One region of the Vibrio sp. VB16 genome, then DNA from elsewhere that is predicted to be linked to it. Evidence: predicted binding sites of a transcription regulator. Region 1 holds the regulator's gene; each other region holds the start of a gene.
What was found. The regulator CRP, encoded in region 1, controls carbon source genes, mostly activating them, when cyclic AMP is high. The targets are predictions, from matches to a motif close to TGTGANNNNNNTCACA.
Positions count from the first base shown of each region.

Region 1 (4,714 bases):
CAATGACGATCCTATAGTAGAAGCGGCCACCGTCGTCTCTGCACCTCTTGACTTAGCAGCATGTTCATCAAGAATTGAACAAGGGTTTTCCAAGATTTATCGGAACTATCTTTTAACCTCTCTAAAGAAAAATGCGCTACAGAAACAGAATCAACTAGTGTCGGAACTTGGCGTTTCAACGCAGGATCTAAAGGCCTTAAAAACGCTTTATGGCTTCGATGATATGATCACGGCACCGTTACATGGGTTTAAAAATGCTAACGATTATTATCAACAATGTTCTGGCATCCATGTTATTAATAAGGTCAACATCCCTTTGCAGGTCATTCATGCCGAAGACGACCCATTTATGACTCAAGCGGTAATACCAAACTTTCCATTAAACAAAAATATACACTATCGCCTTTTTAAACAAGGTGGTCATGTGGGCTTTTTATCCGGAACCTTGACTAAACCCGTTTTTTGGTTGGAACAAGCAATACCCAAATATTACCAACACATCGCATCATGAATAAAAGTAGGCTTTATGATCATTCCATGGCAAGAAATAGATAGCGAGACGCTTGAAAATCTAATCAAAGAGTTTGTATTAAGAGAAGGGACAGATTACGGCCAAAGCGAAACGACCTTAGACGATAAAGTCAGTCAGGTACGAACCCAGCTTAAGACAGGAGAAGCGGTGATTGTTTTTTCTGAGCTTCACGAAACCGTCGATATAAAACTCAAGCGCGAGTTCTGATAACAAAAAGTAAAGCGTTTATTCTTTTTATAGAATCTCATACACTAATTTCATATCTTCATTATCATCATTATCATCAATGTAGCGACAAGGAATCTCATGTCAGCAAAACATCCGATTATCGCAGTTACAGGTTCATCTGGCGCAGGAACAACGACGACATCTGAAGCATTCAGAAAAATGTTTAGTATGATGGACGTGAAAGCCGCGTGGGTGGAAGGTGACAGTTTTCACCGATTTACTCGCCCGGAAATGGACATTGAAATTCGAAAAGCAAAAGAACAAGGCAAACACATTAGTTACTTTGGTGCAGAGGCCAATAACTTCCCTGCCCTTGAACAGTTTTTTAGAAAGTATGGCGATGAAGGTCAAGGTCAGGTAAGACGATACTTACATTCCTTTGATGAGGCCGTGCCTTATAATCAGATGCCCGGCACATTCACTCCCTGGCAAGACCTAGCAGAAGATAGCGATGTTCTTTTTTATGAAGGCTTGCATGGTGCTGTTGTCGATGGTGATATAAATGTTTCACAACATGTTGACTTGCTAATCGGCATGGTCCCCATTGTGAACCTTGAGTGGATCCAAAAATTTGTACGAGATACGCGAGATAGAGGCCATTCACGAGAAGCCGTGACCGACTCCATCGTTCGTTCTATGGATGATTATCTTAACTACATTACCCCTCAGTTTTCTCGAACGCACATAAACTTCCAACGGGTTCCGACTGTTGATACTTCAAACCCACTGAATGCGAAAGCGATACCCAGTTTGGACGAGAGCTTCGTCGTGATTCGATTACGTGGAATGAAGAATGTAGACTTTCCTTATCTTTTAGCCATGATTGATGGCTCTTTTGTTTCTCGCCATAACACTCTGGTGGTTCCAGGAGGAAAAATGAGTTTTGCTATGGAATTAATAATCAGACCGGTTCTACAACAATTAATAGAAACTGGGAAAATCGGCTAAAAATTAAGCCTGAATGCAGTTTAGTTCTGATACCGTGATGATGTGCACAGTTTTGCTTAGAGAAACGGGAAATCAGGGCGATCAAAATCAAGAAATTGACTGCAAAAAAGGATACTATTCTTAACCTATATACATGTGTAGCTTGCAGCTATGAATTTAAAATCTTATGCTAACGTCACCAATAATACGGGGACACAGCAAAGGAAAGCTGCTGGCACAGGCCCTACAGATAATAGTGAGATAATTATGGTTCTTGGTAAACCTCAAACCGATCCAACGTTAGAGTGGTTTCTTTCGCATTGTCATATTCATAAATATCCTTCCAAAAGTACGCTTATCCACGCTGGAGAAAAAGCGGAAACTCTGTATTACATTGTGAAAGGCTCTGTAGCTGTGCTTATCAAGGATGAAGAAGGTAAAGAGATGATTCTTTCTTACCTTAACCAAGGAGACTTCATCGGTGAGCTAGGTCTATTCGAAGAAGATCAAGAGCGTACTGCATGGGTTCGTGCTAAATCACCATGTGAAGTAGCTGAAATTTCGTTTAAGAAATTCCGCCAGCTTATTCAAGTTAATCCTGACATTTTAATGCGTCTTTCAGCTCAAATGGCAAGCCGTCTACAAACGACTAGTCAAAAAGTTGGTGACTTAGCATTCTTAGATGTGACGGGACGTATTGCTCAAACACTTCTGAACTTAGCAAAACAACCAGATGCGATGACTCATCCAGACGGCATGCAAATTAAGATCACTCGTCAAGAGATTGGTCAGATTGTAGGTTGTTCACGTGAAACTGTTGGTCGTATTCTTAAGATGCTTGAAGAACAGAATTTAATTTCTGCTCACGGTAAAACTATCGTCGTTTACGGTACACGTTAATACCGTCACAAACAGCATTGATTAAAAAGCAGCGTTTACGCTGCTTTTTTTATGCCATAAGAAAAGATACGCATTGGTTTATAGTTGCAGTTCCATTCTATAATTAATGAGTGTTTGCCCTCTGAGATCCACTTGTCGCTCTTCTGCTACCTTAAAACCATAGTGTTCAAAAAAAGGTTTCGCAGTAATACTGACATGCGAATAAAGTCGACGAATTTTGCTTTTATTACCTTGCTGGAAAATTTGTTGCATTAAAGCACCCGCAATCCCCATACTTTGATGATTGTGATCGACATAAAAATGGCCAATCAATCCATCAGATTGGAGATCGGCATAACCCACTATCCTGTTATCAATTTCGGCGACAAAAGGCACAAGTTTATCCAGAAGTGCCTGCCAACTATCAAGCGTAATTTCATCTGATGCCCAAGCTTCTATTTGCCTTTCAGAGTAGTCCTTTCTATTTACACTACGCACAGTATCAAAAAACAACGTTCTCAACGTACAGGCGTCCTCTGGGGTATATGGTCGTATTCGGATAATACTTTGCACTTCGTCACTTCTCTTCTAATTTATAATTAATATTAAGCCTAACCAGTAATTAAACCATTTTCTACACGCACAAAAAAACCGAAGCGATAAAACTTCGGTTTTTACTATAACAAGGTTTAGGGTTCTCTAAACTGTGTGACTTGAGAGCAAGACATTCAGTGACGAGAAGCCAAATCCTTCTTACATCATGCCTGGCATGCCACCCATACCACCCATGCCGCCCATATCAGGCATTCCACCTGAATCTTTAGCTGGCATATCGGTAATCATCGCTTCTGTTGTGATCATAAGACCAGCAACCGATGCGGCAAACTGTAGCGCGCTACGAGTTACTTTAGTTGGGTCTAGGATACCCATTGCAATCATATCACCGTATTCGCCTGTCGCCGCGTTGTAGCCGTAGCTACCTTCACCAGCTTTAACGTTGTTAGCAACAACAGAATCTTCGTCGCCCGCATTTTCAACGATTTGACGCAACGGCGCTTCCATAGCACGAAGTGCAACGCGAATACCTACGTTTTGCTCTTCGTTAGCACCTTCAAGGCCAACGACTTTCGATGCTGCACGAATAAGTGCAACACCACCACCAGCAACAACGCCTTCTTCAACGGCTGCGCGAGTAGCGTGAAGTGCATCTTCTACGCGATCTTTTTTCTCTTTCATTTCAACTTCAGTTGCTGCACCGACTTTGATTACTGCAACACCGCCCGCGAGTTTCGCGACACGTTCTTGTAGCTTCTCTTTGTCGTAGTCTGACGTTGCTTCTTCGATTTGTTGACGAATTTGAGATACACGCCCTTGAATCATTGCTTCTTGACCAAGGCCGTCAATGATCGTTGTGTTCTCTTTAGTGATAATAACGCGCTTAGCTTGACCAAGGTCTTCTAGCGTTGCTTTCTCAAGTTCTAAACCAATTTCTTCAGAGATAACCGTACCAGAAGTAAGTACTGCGATATCTTGAAGCATTGATTTACGGCGATCACCAAAACCAGGTGCTTTAACGGCCGCTGCTTTCACGATACCACGCATGTTGTTTACAACGAGTGTTGCTAATGCTTCACCCTCTACATCTTCTGCAATGATAAGCAGTGGACGAGATGCTTTTGCAACGGCTTCTAATATTGTAAGTAGTTCACGAATATTAGACACTTTCTTGTCGATAAGAAGAATGAATGGGTTTTCTAGTTCAACCGAACCCGCTTCTTGGTTTGTGATGAAATATGGCGATAGATAACCGCGATCAAATTGCATGCCTTCTACAACATCTAGCTCATCTTGAAGCGCTTGACCTTCTTCAACGGTAATAACACCGTCACGGCCAACTTTTTCCATTGCTTCTGCAATGATGTTACCAACAGTATCATCTGCGTTTGCAGAGATAGTAGCAACCTGTGCGATAGCCTTAGAGTCCGCACAAGGAACAGATAGCCCTTTCAACTCTTCTACCGCTGCGATAACCGCTTTGTCGATACCGCGCTTAAGGTCCATTGGGTTCATACCCGCAGCAACGGCCTTAAGACCTTCAGTAATGATAGATTGTGCAAGTACTGTCGCCGTTGTTGTACCGTCACCAGC
Region 1 is NZ_CP087590.1:3,364,610-3,369,323, forward strand. It holds gene IUZ65_RS15325 (hydrolase) at 1-511, shown strand, start outside; gene IUZ65_RS15330 (YheU family protein) at 527-739, shown strand; gene IUZ65_RS15335 (phosphoribulokinase) at 839-1,708, shown strand; gene crp (cAMP-activated global transcriptional regulator CRP) at 1,955-2,587, shown strand; gene IUZ65_RS15345 (GNAT family N-acetyltransferase) at 2,666-3,130, opposite strand; gene groL (chaperonin GroEL) at 3,320-4,714, opposite strand, start outside.

Region 2 (4,714 bases), 1.5 Mb from region 1:
AAATGGTGATAAAGGAGATACCATGTGTACTAAACACAAAGGCTGCCAATCAAAGGCAACCGCTCAGAATATCAGTAGCACTAGCTGCTCTACTCCAATGATTACCCAGATAAAAGCCATCGGTGGCGAAAATGAAGGCTGCTGTAGCGGTGAATCTGGTACTTGCAGTAGTGGTTCTGACCCTTCAGAGGAAAGTGACCCCTCAGGTTTACAAGCCCTTTTTACTCAAAGCTGGAAAATTGCAGGGATGGACTGCCCATCCTGTGCTCGAAAAATTGAAATGGCGGTTAGCAATATTTCCGGTGTTAGCGATGTTAAAGTACTATTTGCTACTGAAAAACTCGTCGTTAAATACGATAATGCGGCGCTGGCTCAAACCATCGAATCTGTCGCGCTAAAGACCGGTTTCCCGTTAAATCTATATACCTCTCAACCTACTACAGACGATGATTTCAGTCTGCGCGGCCTATTCAAACAAAATATCAAAGTTATCTCTCTTGCGATCGCGATGCTTATCTCTTTTGCATTACAACCACTTCTACCTCAATTCAGTGAGTGGTCTTTTGTTGCAATTTGTTTGTTAGGGTTGGTACCTATCGGTAAAAAAGCGATGATACTAGCGAGATCTGGTACTCCGTTTTCAATTGAAACGCTGATGAGTGTCGCTGCAATTGGGGCTCTGTATCTAGGTGAAACGATTGAAGCGGCAATGGTTTTACTGTTGTTTTTACTTGGAGAAAAACTCGAAGCCTACGCCTCTTCAAGGGCAAGAAGTGGGGTAAAGTCTTTAATGGCTTTGGTTCCTGAAGACGCGGTAAAGATTGTGGAAGGAGAACGGGTTCACGTCTCAGTTAGTGAATTAAATCCCGAAGACATTATTGAGGTCTCTCCTGGCTCTCGGCTTCCTGCTGATGGGGTGATCCTAACCTCGGCCAGTTTCGATGAAAGTGCGTTAACGGGGGAGTCACTTCCGGTAGAACATCTAGTAGACGACCAGGTTCTTGCTGGCTCTGTCGTCGTCGATAAAGTGGTTCGCTTGCGGGTTACCTCTAAGCAAGGTGAAAACGCCATTGATCGCATACTGCACCTAATCGAACAAGCAGAGTCGCACAAAGCGCCACTTGAACGTTTTCTCGATAGATTCAGTCGTTGGTATACCCCTGCCATGATGGCTTTAGCATTATTGGTCATTATTACTCCTCCGCTTCTGCTTGAGCAGCCTTGGGAGACATGGGTATACCGAGGCCTTGCTTTACTGCTTATAGCTTGTCCTTGTGCGTTGGTTATCTCTACGCCTGCTGCCATAACTTCTGGGTTAGCGGTTGCCGCTAAACGTGGGGCGTTAATAAAAGGTGGAGCAGCACTCGAGCAACTAGGACGCATAGAAACAGTCGCTTTTGACAAAACGGGTACACTGACCAAAGGTAAACCGAAAGTGACGGACGTTTTGCCGTTAGGGAATATAACGAAAGAACGCTTGCTCGCGCTAACCGCATCCATCGAATTAGGTTCAAGCCACCCATTAGCGAAGTCGTTAGTGGCTTACGTTAAGAGTCAACATATCACCATATCGGAAGCGACCGAGAAAACGGCTATTGCGGGTATTGGTGTTTCTGGAATCATTGCGGGCGTTAACTATAGTATAAGCGCGCCAAGCAAAGTTAACGTGCCGATATCGACGGAGATAGAGCAACACGTTGCTCGTCTAGAGAGTGTAGGTAAAACAACGGTTCTAGTCTTGGAGGCGTCGAAGGTGATTGGCATTCTTGCATGGCAAGATACCCTGCGTGAGGATGCGAAAGACGCGATAGATAAGCTACACAAACTAGGTATCAGTACGTTAATGCTTACAGGCGACAATGCGCGAAGTGCAAAAGGTATTGCTGACAAGATTGGTGTTGTATACGAGGCGGGTCTGCTTCCTGAAGATAAAGTGGATTTTGTTCAGCAGCTTGCGAAAACGAAGCATGTTGCGATGGTTGGCGATGGTATCAATGACGCGCCAGCCATGAAAGCGGCGTCAATCGGTATTGCGATGGGCAGCGGCACCGATGTTGCTCTGGAAGCGGCAGATTCGGCCTTGACCCATAACCGTCTGACGGATGTAGCAGAAATCATTATTCTTTCGAAAGCAACATTGGCAAATATTCGTCAAAATATCGCTTTGGCATTAGGGTTAAAAGCTGTGTTTTTGGTGACGAGCCTTCTGGGTATTACTGGATTATGGTTGGCGGTATTGGCAGACAGTGGTGCGACATTATTAGTAACAGCAAATGCTTTAAGATTGTTGAGGTTGAAATAGTGGCATTTGGACAGGATAAATTTCAGATGCTTGCTATTCTTTTAATTGAACGAATTCCATTCAAAAGCGTAGAAAAACGTGATGCCAATCGGTTTTCTATGTAATGGATAGTGTAATGTAAGTTTATATTGTGATTGCGATCACTCTATGGGTGGCATTTGTTCGCTACAGTTTGTCTGTCAACTTCACCCATATTCTGGATTAGCAAAATGCTGAGTCCACATTAAGGAGCCATCTATGTCTCAACCTGTTTTTCACCTTGGTATTACTGCGGCCGATCTTAAAGGCGCAACTGTCGCTATTATTCCTGGTGATCCAGATCGCGTGCCAAAAATTGCCGCTGAAATGGATAATGCAGTACAACTTTCAAGCCACCGTGAATACAATGTTTACTTGGCAGAATTAGATGGCACACCTGTTGTAGTTTGTTCTACGGGTATTGGCGGTCCTTCTACTTCTATTGCAGTTGAAGAACTTGCGCAATGTGGTGTACGTACATTCTTACGCGTGGGTACGACTGGTGCTATTCAATCAGATGTAAACGTCGGAGATATGATTGTTTCTACTGGTTCCGTTCGTTTAGATGGCGCTAGTTTGCATTTTGCTCCGCTAGAGTTTCCAGCCGTTGCAAACTTTGAAGTTGCAACTGCAATGAAAGAAGCGGTAGAAGAGTCGGGCGCGAAAGTGCACATGGGCGTAACGGCGTCGAGTGATACTTTCTATCCAGGACAAGAGCGTTACGATACGTTCTCTGGTCGTGTTGTTAAGCGTTTCCAAGGTTCAATGCAAGAGTGGCAAGACATGGGGGTTCTAAATTTCGAAATGGAATCTGCAACACTATTTACAATGTGTGCGAGCTCTGGTCTTAAAGCTGGCTGTGTTGCGGGTGTTATAATCAACCGTACTCAGAAAGAGATTCCTGATCATGCAACGCTTAAAGAAACTGAGACTCGTTCTATTCAGGTCGTTATTGCTGCTGCGCGTAAAATGCTTTAATTATTGATCGGTTGCTCTTGTCATTTTAGGAGCAACGTTGCTTAATAATAAAAATCCCGAATACATTCAGTATTCGGGATTTTTTGTTGTCAGTCTTATCTAAAATTGCAGCCCAACATCACAATTCATCGTGACCACCTGCATCAGCGAACCAGAGAGTTAGGTGTTTTTTCAGGTCCTTCAGTTCATCAGGACCGATAAGTGCTAACCCTAAGTCTTCCGCACGAGTGATATCGTTGTGTCTTAGTGGACGGAAGCTAACTAACATCGCTCGAGCTTGTAAGCCACCCAATAAATCTCTCAAGGACTCGAGTTTGTAAAGAGTATCGTCACCGTCGTCGCGCATGCCCTTTGTTTTGCACTCTATTATATGCAGTTTGTTGTTCACAACAGTAGCTACATCGAGCTCATTTCGGACTTCACGTTCACCTAACTGGCGATACACCTGAACATTGAGAGAATGGTCTTGAATGGTTGGTAGTTCATCTTGAATTTGCTTAACGGTGCTATGGACCAGTGTTTCAAGCCACTCTCCATTAGAAAATCGCCTTGCGTCTTCGCTCGCAAATTTGAGAATTCCATTTTGATAGGTTGCAAGCTGTGTGTCCACAAGGTCGGAGAGAAGCATATTCACTTCGCGATAGCTTTGCTGTTTTTCGGTTAAACTCACCTCTAATTTTTGCTCTTTACGACACGTTGTTGCCAAGTAGTTGAGTGTCGCGAGTCCAGGGCCAAGTTCGAGGGCATTGCCTGCCCACCTTTGTCCGAGTTCATAGAGTTGTTGATCGAGTTGATCCGGCAAGTCATGTTCGTTAAATTCAGCCCGCGCACCAAAAATAGTTAGATAGTCAGCAATCGTGATATGGTCTTCTAGTTGAGCATCTTTGTTTTCTTCCGGATAAATCCAGCAAATCTTATCGCTGTTTGGTTCAACAACGAAGATCTCCCAAGCATTGCGTCGAAACATCTCATAAACAGGCAATAGGCGATGACGCAAACCACAACTGGCGTTGAGCTTTAGCTCTTTGCCACGTTGACGAAGATTTGTTTCTAGTTGATGTATCGCTTGTCTAATCAAAGGTGTGTCAGCGATTGATGTTATTTCAAAAAATTCGGTTTCAATATTTCGTTTGTCTAAAACGTATTTGAGCCTCTGAAACATTGTCTTTTGGTTTTTGTCCCCAATAAAGATGATGTGCTCGCAGATTGCTCTATTATCAAAAAGCGGCGTGATTAAGCGGATGGGATCTCGATCAATAATACCAACGTGAATGGCCATTTAACGTCCTTACTAATTATAAGTATTGGCCGGCATTAAAATTTTGTGGGAAGGGTTCGCTGGCCTTACATTTTATATTGTAGTAACTATATAAAAAACAAGGGTGAATTGATAACAATTCACCCTTGTTAAAGTAA
Region 2 is NZ_CP087590.1:1,258,951-1,263,664, forward strand. It holds gene IUZ65_RS05985 (zinc/cadmium/mercury/lead-transporting ATPase) at 23-2,302, shown strand; gene udp (uridine phosphorylase) at 2,540-3,298, shown strand; gene IUZ65_RS05995 (DUF1887 family protein) at 3,417-4,577, opposite strand.
Region 2: udp (uridine phosphorylase) is a predicted target of CRP. The motif match lies at 2,432-2,447, and genes of this name have one in related genera.

Region 3 (4,714 bases), 1.4 Mb from region 1:
CCACTATGTACATAACCTTTATTTTTTAGAGTATTAATGGCCTCTTGAGCCGATGATATGCCCGCATCTGCATGGGAATCAAAGTACACAGGCGTAACGCCTCGATATAAAGATGATTTGTTTAAGGTAGACTCATTGCGAGAGAGTGCAAATATAGGGAGACCAGAGCTTAGACGAGACATCATAAGTGGTGTTTTACCCGATTCTGTTAGTGATATCATCGCTTTCACACCTTCTAAATGATTGGCAGAATACATCGTTGCCATCGCTATTGCTTCTTCGGTCGCTTGGAATGTCTTATCAATACGATAACTCGATGTACTCAAAGACGGCATTTTTTCTGCACCAACACAGACACTGGCCATTGATATTACGGTTTCAACGGGGTGTGCACCAACGGCAGTCTCGCCGGATAGCATAACCGCGTCTGTGCCATCTAATACGGCGTTAGCGACATCCATTACTTCAGCACGTGTTGGCATTGAGTTGACTATCATTGATTCCATCATTTGAGTCGCGGTGATCACGGTTCGGTTTAAACTGCGAGTACGTTTAATGAGTTGTTTTTGGACTCCGATCAATTCAGGGTCACCGATCTCTACACCTAGATCACCACGGGCGACCATGATGACATCTGAAGCGAGAATGATGTCATCTATGCTTTCTGCATTTGCAACCGTTTCGGCTCTTTCAACTTTAGCGACTAATTTCGCTTCCAATCCTGCATCACGGGCAAGCCTTCTCGCGTATCTCATATCTTCCCCATTACGCGGGAACGAGATAGCGAGATAATCGACTTTTATTTTTGCCGCGGTCAAAATATCTTGTTTGTCTTTTTCAGTAAGCGCTTCTGCAGATAGTCCTCCCCCTTTTTTATTGATCCCTTTGTTGTTTGAAAGCACGCCACCGATGACAACCTCAGTAAACACTTTGCTGCCTTTTACGGATATAACTTTGAGCTGAACTCGGCCATCGTCAAGCATTAAAAGGTCACCGTTAGAAACATCTTGCGGTAGGTTTTTATAGTCCAGACCAACGGCGTCTTGATCTCCCATCCCTGCTTCTAGTTCACTATCTAAGGTGAATTTTTCCCCAACAACGAGGTCGACTTTGTCATTTTTAAAAGTAGAGACTCGAATTTTAGGGCCTTGTAGGTCACCAAGAATAGCGATGTGTTGACCTAATTTCGCAGCAATTTCTTTGACCTTTTTTGCTCTTTTAATGTGGTCATTAGCACTGCCATGTGAAAAATTCATGCGAACAACGTTTGCACCAGCTTTGATGATGTCTTCGAGGACATTGTCTTTATCTGTGGCAGGACCAAGTGTGGTAACAATTTTTGTTCTTCTAAGCATTTCTACCATTTTTTATCTCCGTTACTGACTTTACTCTTTGAGTATATGATATGAATCTAAGGCGAGAAAAAAGAATTGTTCTATTGGGGTGTAGTTATCATTTAGGGTAAAGTGTTTCGACGGCGTGGTAATCCTGTCCTGGATCAATTATTTCGGTGTTTGAAATATAAATTTCTCTCTATTTATGAACTAAATACGATTTGTGCGTGATACTGGTCACGGCGATTTGCTAAGGCGCTTCACAATTACTTCGCAAAGTAAAAAAATCACCCTAACAGTGTTATTTGGAGTTTCAGATGTACATGGCTCAACCAGGCCATATTGATCATATCAAACAGTTCAATGCTGGTCGTGTATATAAATTAATTGATGAGCTCGGCCCAATCTCTCGTATCGATCTGTCGAAAACGAGTTCTTTGGCGCCAGCAAGTATCACAAAAATTACTCGTGAGCTTATCGATGCACATCTTATTCATGAAACTACGGTTCAGGAAGCGACGAGTCGTGGGCGGCCTGCTGTCGGTTTACAAACTAATAATGAGGGTTGGCAGTTTCTCTCTATGAGATTAGGTCGTGGATATTTAACTATCGCACTGCATGAGTTAGGTGGTTCGGTTTTAGTCGATACAAAAATAGATATTCATGAAGTGGAACAAGATGATCTACTCGCACGTCTTCTCCATGAAACGGAGGAATTTTTTCAAACCTATGCCGATCAGTTAAATAGAGTAACCAGTATTGCAGTAACGCTGCCGGGTTTGGTTAACTCTGAGCACGGTATTGTGATTCAAATGCCACACTACAATGTCGCAAATTTGCCGTTGGGCCCAGAAATGTACAAGGCGACAGGTTTGCCTGTATTTATTGCCAATGATACGCACGCATGGGCACTTGCTGAGAAACTTTTTGGGAACTCTCAGGTAAATGATAGTTCTGTGTTGATTTCGATTCATCACGGTGTTGGCGCGGGTATTGTGCTAGATGGTCGGGTACTTCAGGGTAAAAATGGTAATATTGGTGACCTTGGGCATATTCAGATAGATCCCGCGGGTAAGCGTTGTCATTGTGGTAACTACGGCTGCCTTGAAACGGTCGCGAGTTCTAAAGCAATTAGAGAAGAAGTCACAATGCGTCTGGAACAAGGAGAAGTCTCCTCTATTGATGCTGCCAACCCCACTATCGAAGCGATCTGTTCTGCAGCCGCGGCGGGCGATCCTCTCGCGGTGGAGGTAATTGAAAAGCTTGGTTATTATTTGGGATCAGCCATCGCTATCATGATCAATCTGTTTAATCCTGAAAAAGTACTCATTGGCGGTGTAATTAACCGCGCCAAATCCATTCTTTATCCGGCTATAGAGTCTTCGATTAAGAAGCAAAGCTTAGCCGTTTATCATCGAAACGTAGATATAGTCGAGAGTCGCTTTCTCAAGCAAGCCACTATGCCTGGTGCCGCGTTAATTAAACAAGCTATGTATGATGGAGAGCTATTAATGAAGGTAGTGGAGGGCTGATTTTTGGTACATGTTATGTACTGAAGATTGATATTAATCAGTTGTCTTATGTTTTCATGGTGTGTCTATGGATACTGGATAGGTTTATCCGATGTTGTATAGTATAAATAACGGTATCGTAATTTTTTGTTTCTAAGTGTGAATTAGAACTTAATTCCAATCTCTGTGAGAAAGTCGTATGTCTGGAGTATTAAGTAGCGTTGATCAAAGAACGAACTTGGTGGGTGAAAACCGACTTGAGTTGTTGTTGTTTAAACTGAGCAATCGCCAACTGTTTGCGATCAATGTGTTTAAGGTTAAAGAAATACTAAAAGTACCTGTTGTAACTAAATTGCCAGGCTCTCACCCGAATGTCATTGGTGTGGCTTCTTTACGTGGAGAGTCAGTCCCCATTATTGATCTTCGTGCTGCTATTGGGTACCGACCTATGCACCCAGATGAAGAGCAGAATTTAATTATTACGGAATACAACCGAAGTGTTCAGGGTTTTTTAGTCGGTCAGGTTCGGAATATTGTAAACACAACGTGGACTGATATTGCGCCGCCACCTAAAACAGCCGGTAAATCAAACTACTTAACGGCCATCACTAATATAGAAGATGAAGGCGTACAGAAGATTGTTGAGATCATCGACGTCGAGAAGGTATTGGCTCAGATTATTGATTACGATATTTCTATTTCTGAAGGCGTTCTTGATGAGCGGCTTGCGACTCAAATGGTGGGTAGAAGTGTCCTAGTCGTTGATGATTCATCGACTGCTAGAGGTCAAATCAAAGGTACACTTGAACAATTAGGCTTGAATATTATTGAGTGCGGTGATGGTTTAGAGGCCTTGAATTTACTACGCAAGTGGAGTGATGAAGGGACAGACATTACTGAAAAACTGATGATGATGATTACCGACGCTGAAATGCCAGAAATGGATGGGTATAGATTAACTCACGAAGTACGGAATGACCCACGAATGAAAAATCTATTTATTACTTTAAATACCTCTTTGAGTGGTAGTTTTAATGATGCAATGGTAGAAAAAGTCGGTTGTGATCGCTTTATCTCTAAATTCCAACCCGATCTTTTAGTGGGTGTGGCCCAAGAGAGAATGAAGCAGATTTTGGATTAGTGTTCTCCGGCATTTTTATGCCGGAAATAAATTTAATGGAAGTCCCGAGATTGGGTACTAAGCTGTGCGATAGAGTCGGTTAAATCAATCAGCTTACCTGCAATAACATGGGTTACTTGACCATCATGTTCTAGTATCCCTTTTACTTTTAGTATTTTAGCGGTTAGATACGCTTCCTGTTGAGCCCTTGCGGTGTTAGACCACACCACCACATTGACATTACCAGTATCATCTTCCAAAGTGAAAAATGTCACACCTGCCGCGGTCCCAGGAGACTGTCGGCCCGTAACAATACCTGCTACCGTCACCAGTGATTTGTGTGGCTGATTTAACAATTCTACCTGCCGCGTAAATTTACCTAATATCCCTTTTTCTTCCAACAAGGTTATAGGGTGTTTTGCGAGCGATACGCCTGTTGCAGCATAGTCTTCAGTTAATGTTTCAAATTCATTTTCTTGGTATTGGAACGTATTATTGTCGGTAGAATGTTGTCGAAATAGAGGGTAATCCTGTACTGAATCCATGACGGCCCAGCGGGTTGCATACCGGTCTCCTGAAAGTGCTTTTAAGGCATCAGCAGACGCTAAGGCTTCGATATCCTTTTTGTTCAAACCGATGTTTTTGAGTTGCCCACTGTTGCTATACCCATTTTCTGGACGATTATTGATAAGTTGTTTTGCCCCTTTTTCTGAAAGCCCTCGAACAAGGCGAAACCCTAGACGTAAGGC
Region 3 is NZ_CP087590.1:1,118,958-1,123,671, forward strand. It holds gene pyk (pyruvate kinase) at 1-1,364, opposite strand, end outside; gene mlc (sugar metabolism global transcriptional regulator Mlc) at 1,652-2,866, shown strand; gene IUZ65_RS05415 (chemotaxis protein CheV) at 3,045-3,986, shown strand; gene IUZ65_RS05420 (error-prone DNA polymerase) at 4,019-4,714, opposite strand, start outside.
Region 3: mlc (sugar metabolism global transcriptional regulator Mlc) is a predicted target of CRP. The motif match lies at 1,561-1,576, and genes of this name have one in related genera.